DNA from 3 places in the Pseudomonas migulae genome. Region 2 is predicted to be linked to each of the others. Evidence: predicted binding sites of a transcription regulator. Region 2 holds the regulator's gene; each other region holds the start of a gene.

Region 1 (2,272 bases), 600 kb from region 2:
CTTCCATGACGCCCAGTTCATGGGCCCGCCCGCCCAGATTGAAGAAGCAGAAATGGCTCATCAGGCCGCGGCGCATGATCTGGTAGGCAGCAACAGTGGAATCGAAGCCGCCGGACATCAGCACAAGTGTCTGTTCCAGTGCACCCAGCGGATATCCGCCGATGCTGTTGTGCTGGCTGTGGATCACGAACAACCGTTTGTCGCGAATTTCGAGGCGAACTTCGATTTCCGGCTCTTTCAGCGAGATTCCGGCGGCGCCGCACTGACGACGCAGTTGGCTGCCGACGTATTTCTCGACATCCATCGAACTGAATTCATGCTTGCCGGCGCGTTTGCAGCGCACCGAAAAAATCTTCCCGGCCAGCGAATCACCGAAATGCAGCTTGCACTTGGCGACGATGTCATCGAAGTCGCCCAACGGGTATTCGTCGACCTGCAGGAAATGCGCGATACCCGGCATGCAGCTCAGGCGCTCGGTCATGTCCTTCAGGACTTTGGGCTCAGTGACGCGGGTTTCAAGCTCGAGATTGTCCCACACACCGTTCACCACCACGGCCGGGTCCAGGTCACGGAGCACGGTGCGGATGTTTTTGGCCAACTGGCGGATGAAACGCATCCGTACCGGGCGGCTCTTGATGGTGATCTCGGGGAAGACTTTTACGATTAGTTTCATGAAAACAGCGCGCGCTGGGCCAGCCGAAAAAGGGGGGCGCGGATTATAGCGGAAATTGCTCAAGGTTTAACCAGTTAATGTGCAGAAGGTTTTGCACGCACCAAAACAGGTCATTTACGGGTTTTAACGCAACATTGTAGGGCGATGTTTTGTCCGGAAATGCGATTTGTGCCTTTATAAGCGTGATATTGGGGCAAAAAACCCATGCTGGGGCACTGGCATGCAATTTGCTCCCTTGTGAGGCAGGTTGCCTTGGCAGAGTATTCGCGCCGGCATCACAAACATTAAAGGGCAACCACTACCAGCCCTAATCCACCCGGAGGACACTATGTCGAAGTCGGTTCAACTCATCAAAGATCATGACGTCAAGTGGATTGATCTGCGCTTCACGGACACCAAAGGCACTCAGCACCACGTGACCATGCCGGCTCGCGACGCGCTGGATGAAGCTTTCTTCGAAGAAGGCAAAATGTTCGACGGTTCCTCCATCGCTGGCTGGAAAGGCATCGAAGCCTCCGACATGATCCTGATGCCGGACGACAGCACTGCCGTTCTCGACCCGTTCACCGAAGAGCCGACCCTGATCCTGGTTTGCGACGTGATCGAGCCTTCGACCATGCAAGGCTACGACCGTGACCCACGTGCGATCGCCAAGCGTGCCGAGGAATACCTGAAGTCGACCGGTATCGGCGACACCGTATTTGTTGGTCCGGAACCAGAATTCTTCATCTTCGACGAAGTGAAGTTCAAGTCCGACATCTCGGGCTCGATGTTCAAGATCTTCTCCGAACAAGGTTCGTGGATGTCCGACCAGGACGTGGAAGGCGGCAACCGTGGCCACCGTCCAGGCGTCAAAGGCGGCTACTTCCCTGTTCCGCCGTTCGACCACGACCACGAAATCCGTACCTCCATGTGCAACGCCATGGAAGAAATGGGTCTGGTCATCGAAGTTCACCACCACGAAGTGGCGACTGCCGGTCAGAACGAAATCGGTGTGAAGTTCAACACCCTGGTAGCCAAGGCTGACGAAGTTCAGACCCTGAAGTACTGCGTACACAACGTTGCTGACGCATACGGCCGCACCGCGACCTTCATGCCTAAGCCTCTGTACGGCGACAACGGTTCGGGTATGCACGTTCACCTGTCCATCGCCAAAGATGGCAAGAACACCTTCGCTGGCGAAGGCTATGCCGGCCTGTCCGACACCGCTCTGTACTTCATCGGCGGCATCATCAAGCACGGTAAGGCCCTGAACGGCTTCACCAACCCGTCGACCAACTCCTACAAGCGTCTGGTCCCAGGCTTCGAAGCTCCAGTGATGCTGGCCTACTCGGCTCGCAACCGTTCCGCTTCGATCCGTATTCCTTACGTGTCCAGCCCTCGCGCTCGCCGTATCGAAGCCCGCTTCCCGGATCCAGCAGCCAACCCGTACCTGGGCTTTGCTGCACTGTTGATGGCTGGCCTGGACGGCATCCAGAACAAGATCCACCCTGGCGACGCAGCTGACAAAAACCTGTACGACCTGCCGCCTGAAGAGGCGAAAGAGATCCCACAAGTTTGCGGCAGCCTGAAAGAAGCCCTGGAAGAGCTGGACAAAGG
Region 2 (2,272 bases):
GGGACAACCTCGGCATGAGCCTGTCCGGTGGTGAACGCCGCCGCGTGGAAATCGCCCGCGCTCTGGCGACCAACCCGAAATTCATCCTCCTCGACGAACCCTTCGCCGGTGTGGACCCGATTTCCGTGGGCGACATCAAGCAGATCATCTACCACCTCAAGGCCAAGGGCATTGGCGTGCTGATCACTGACCACAACGTCCGTGAAACACTGGACATCTGCGAAACCGCCTACATCGTCAACGATGGCCAGCTGATCGCCGAAGGTGACTCTGCCACCATCCTGGCCAACGACCTGGTCAAGGAAGTGTATCTGGGCCACGAGTTCCGCCTGTAAGCGCTGAGGTGTCTGGCTGGTTGTCCGAGCGCTCGCCGCGATAAAAAATCAATACTTTTTTATTGTTACAGCGCTCTAGGCAAACGCTGCAGTTTCGGGCATATAATTTGCTTATGTTTGGCGCTTCGGCGCCCTGTAGTGGATGGCGCATGTGCGCCGGCGAATAAGGTGTTAAGCCCCTGCCATGAAACCATCGCTAGTCTTGAGAATGGGCCAGCAGCTGACGATGACACCGCAGCTGCAACAGGCCATCCGCCTGCTCCAATTGTCGACCCTGGACCTGCAACAGGAAATCCAGGAAGCCCTGGAGTCCAATCCGATGCTCGAACGCCAGGAAGAAGGCGACGACTTCGATAACGCCGACCCCTTGGCCGACAAAGCCGAACAGCAACCCAACGCCGATGTTTCGGAACCCTCCTACCAGGAAACCGCCCCGACGGTGGACAACCTCGACGAGGGCGACTGGAACGAGCGCATTCCCAACGAACTGCCCGTCGACACTGCCTGGGAAGACGTCTATCAGACCAGCGCCAGCAGCCTGCCGAGCAACGATGACGACGAGTGGGATTTCACCACCCGCACATCGGCCGGTGAAAGCCTGCAGAGCCATCTGCTGTGGCAACTGAACCTGGCGCCGATGTCCGACACCGATCGCCTGATCGCCGTGACCCTGATCGATTGCATCAACAATCAGGGCTACCTGGACGAAACCCTCGAGGAAATCCTCGAAGCCTTCGACCCGGAACTCGACATCGAACTGGACGAGATCGAAGCCGTCCTGCACCGCATCCAGCAGTTCGAACCGGCCGGCATCGGCGCCCGCAACCTCGGTGAATGCCTGCTGCTGCAATTGCGCCAGCTGCCCGCCAAGACACCCTGGCTGGCCGAGGCCAAGCGCCTGGTCACCGACTATATCGATTTGCTCGGCAGCCGCGACTACAGCCAGCTGATGCGCCGCATGAAGCTCAAGGAAGATGAACTGCGCCAGGTCATTGAACTGGTCCAGAGCCTCAACCCGCGTCCTGGCTCGCAGATCGAGTCCAGTGAAGCCGAATACGTCGTTCCCGACGTGATCGTGCGCAAGGACAACGAGCGCTGGCTGGTAGAACTGAACCAGGAATCGGTACCGCGGCTGCGGGTCAACGCCCAGTACGCCGGTTTTGTGCGCCGCGCCGACACCAGCGCCGACAACACCTTCATGCGCAATCAGCTACAAGAAGCCCGCTGGTTCATCAAGAGCCTGCAGAGCCGTAACGAAACGCTGATGAAAGTTGCCACCCAGATCGTCGAGCATCAACGCGGTTTTCTGGAATACGGCGACGAAGCGATGAAACCGCTGGTACTGCATGACATCGCTGAAGCGGTGGGCATGCACGAATCGACGATTTCCCGGGTGACCACGCAAAAATTCATGCATACCCCTCGGGGCATATATGAGCTGAAATACTTTTTCTCCAGCCATGTCAGCACCTCCGAAGGCGGCGAATGCTCGTCCACGGCGATCCGCGCGATCATCAAAAAACTGGTTGCGGCGGAAAATCAGAAAAAGCCGTTGAGTGACAGCAAGATCGCTGGTTTACTGGAGGCACAAGGCATTCAGGTGGCTCGCCGCACCGTCGCCAAGTACCGCGAATCCCTCGGGATCGCGCCTTCGAGCGAACGCAAGCGGTTGATGTAGAGCCACGCCACAGCGTTCCAGTGGTAGATCATCTGATCTACCGCTTTATGCACTGGCAACGAAGGAGAAGCTGTATGCAAGTCAACATCAGTGGACACCAACTGGAAGTGACCGAACCTCTTCGCACCTACATCGGCGAAAAACTCGAACGATTAGAACGGCATTTCGACAAGATCACCAACGTGCAGGTCACGATGACGGTCGAGAAGCTGAAGCAGAAAATCGAAGCCACGCTGCATATTCCCGGCAATGAAGTGGT
Region 3 (2,272 bases), 1.9 Mb from region 2:
CATGAACTCTCAAGTGGCGGTAGACGTATGACTTGGCTCGTCTACCGCGTCTTCTCCCGGTTCAGGCGAGAAGTCTTGCCTTACTCGGCTTTCAGGCCGTCAGCGGAGACCGCTTTGACGCCTTTGATGTTCTTGGCGATTTTCACCGCAACTTCTTTTTGGGAGTCAGTCACGGCAGTGGTGGACGACAGGGAAACAACACCTTTGTTGGTTTCAACCTTGATGTCGGTACCAGGAATGCCTTTTTCGGTCACCAGGTCAGCTTTGACTTTGGTGGTGATCCAGGTGTCGGAGGTAGCTTCCTTGGCTTCTGTCACTTCACCCGCAGCCAGAACCATTGGAGCCTGGGTCGCTTGTGTTTGAGCGAATGCAGCGTTGGCCATGGTCAGGGTCAGCGCGGTAGCAGTAGCGGCAGCGATAGCGAACTTCTTCATACGAGTAACTCCTGTTTTTTCATAAAGTCTGCTGCGTGTCTTGTCAGCAGGGTTACTGGGTATATTGCGAACGCTGTGCCAAGTTTAAGACAGACAACAAATCGTTATAAATCAATAAGATACAGAAATGGCAAATTTTCGGAATCATGCAAATTGCATGACTTTGAATTTATGTACATGCAAGTTGCGGGTTTTGGCGTGGGCCTAAGGCCATGAATTTGCGGGGTTTTCTAATTCTTGCTGAGCATCGCGGCAAACTTGACGTTTTTCCCAAAAAAAATGCCCCATCTGACGATGAGGCATTCTTCTATTTACCCGTCTGCAGCATTACGTTGCAGAAGCTGTGCAACCAGGCGGTGCGTAATCGGCAGTGACGCCGGTGGCGCATGACCAGCCCGTCGTAGCACTGCGCGTCAGCGTAATGGTTTTACCTGCTACAGGAGCGGGTGCCTTCTGCAGTGTGCAGACGATGGTTCCAGCGCCCGAAGCAACCGTACCGGTGACAGCGATTGCACAGTTCTGCGTAGTCGTACCGGCGCCTGCCAGTGTGGTGGGTTCTAAAGTGCCGGCATTCATCAGATCTTCAAACGAAACCTTCAAGGCTGCAATCTCCGCCAACCCCGCCGTCACTTTCGCGCGGGCCTGATATTTCGAGTAAGCCGGCAATGCAAACGTCGCCAGAATCCCGATGATCGCCACCACGATCAGCAGCTCGATCAGCGTAAAACCTTTTTGAGTATTCATAGACAAGCTCCATGCATGAGTCGAAATCTCATGATCTGAATTAGCCGCAGCACAGCCCGTGCCAATCCGTTAATCCCCTGTTAACGGGGCGCGAGAACAACACGGCGCTTTTGCCAGTACCCAAGGTCCGCACTAACTGACACTTTTTGTCACCAGAGCAGCGCTGGTTTGGCTCCATCGGTTGACTAGGCTATAAGTCATGAACTGTCTGCGTCCGGTATTCCAATGAATGACATCGCCCTTAGCGGTCTGGCCAAGCAATTGGTCCTGGCCGAACTGCTCACTGACAAAAGCGCGCAACAGGCGTATCAGCAAGCCCAACGCCAGAAACTCTCCCTGGTCAGTTATCTGGTGCAGAACAAACTGGTGAAGAGCCGTCAGGTCGCCGAGATTGCCTCGGAGCATTTCGGGATGGCCCTGCTGGACCTCCACTCCCTGGACAAAGAGTCCCAACCCAAAGGACTGGTCAGCGAAAAACTGGTTCGCCAGCACCACGCCCTGCCCCTCTGGCGGCGCGGCAACAAGTTGTTCGTCGGGGTTTCCGACCCGACCAATCACCAGGCCATCAACGATATCCAGTTCAGCACCGGGCTGAACACCGAAGCCATTCTGGTGGAGGACGACAAGCTCAGCGACGCCATCGAGAAATTTTTCGACAGCCATAGTACTGGCCTCGAAGACATGGCCGACGTCGACCTCGATGGCGTCGACATCGAGTCGATGGATGACCGCAACCAGGACGCCATCGCCGGGCAAGACGCCGACGACGCGCCGGTGGTGCGCTTTGTCCACAAGATGTTGCTCGACGCGATCAAGAGCGGCTCCTCCGACCTGCACTTCGAACCCTATGAGAAAACCTACCGCGTGCGGATGCGCACGGACGGCATGTTGCGTGAAGTCGCCAAGCCACCGATTCAACTGGCCAGCCGCATCGCTGCGCGCCTGAAAGTCATGGCCAGCCTCGACATTTCCGAGCGGCGCAAACCCCAGGACGGGCGGATCAAGATGCGCCTGTCCAAGAGCAAGTCCATCGACTTCCGGGTCAATACCCTGCCGACCCTGTGGGGCGAGAAAGTGGTGATCCGGATCCTCGA

The links. Region 2 encodes sigma-54, which starts transcription at its own class of promoters, with help from an activator protein. Its sites were predicted from a motif close to ANTGGCATNNANNTTGCTNT; they were not measured.
Region 1: glnA (glutamate--ammonia ligase) is a predicted target of sigma-54. The motif match lies at 888-907, and genes of this name have one in related genera.
Region 3: J2Y86_RS13480 (pilin) is a predicted target of sigma-54. The motif match lies at 1,225-1,244, and genes of this name have one in related genera.

The regions. Positions count from the first base shown of each region.
Region 1 is NZ_JALJWR010000001.1:4,237,992-4,240,263, reverse strand. Features, by position in the region: gene thiI (tRNA uracil 4-sulfurtransferase ThiI) at 1-673, opposite strand, end outside; gene glnA (glutamate--ammonia ligase) at 1,002-2,272, shown strand, end outside.
Region 2 is NZ_JALJWR010000001.1:4,840,854-4,843,125, reverse strand. Features, by position in the region: gene lptB (LPS export ABC transporter ATP-binding protein) at 1-335, shown strand, start outside; gene J2Y86_RS22160 (RNA polymerase factor sigma-54) at 520-2,013, shown strand; gene hpf (ribosome hibernation-promoting factor, HPF/YfiA family) at 2,088-2,272, shown strand, end outside.
Region 3 is NZ_JALJWR010000001.1:2,944,484-2,946,755, forward strand. Features, by position in the region: gene J2Y86_RS13475 (BON domain-containing protein) at 81-434, opposite strand; gene J2Y86_RS13480 (pilin) at 762-1,178, opposite strand; gene pilB (type IV-A pilus assembly ATPase PilB) at 1,404-2,272, shown strand, end outside.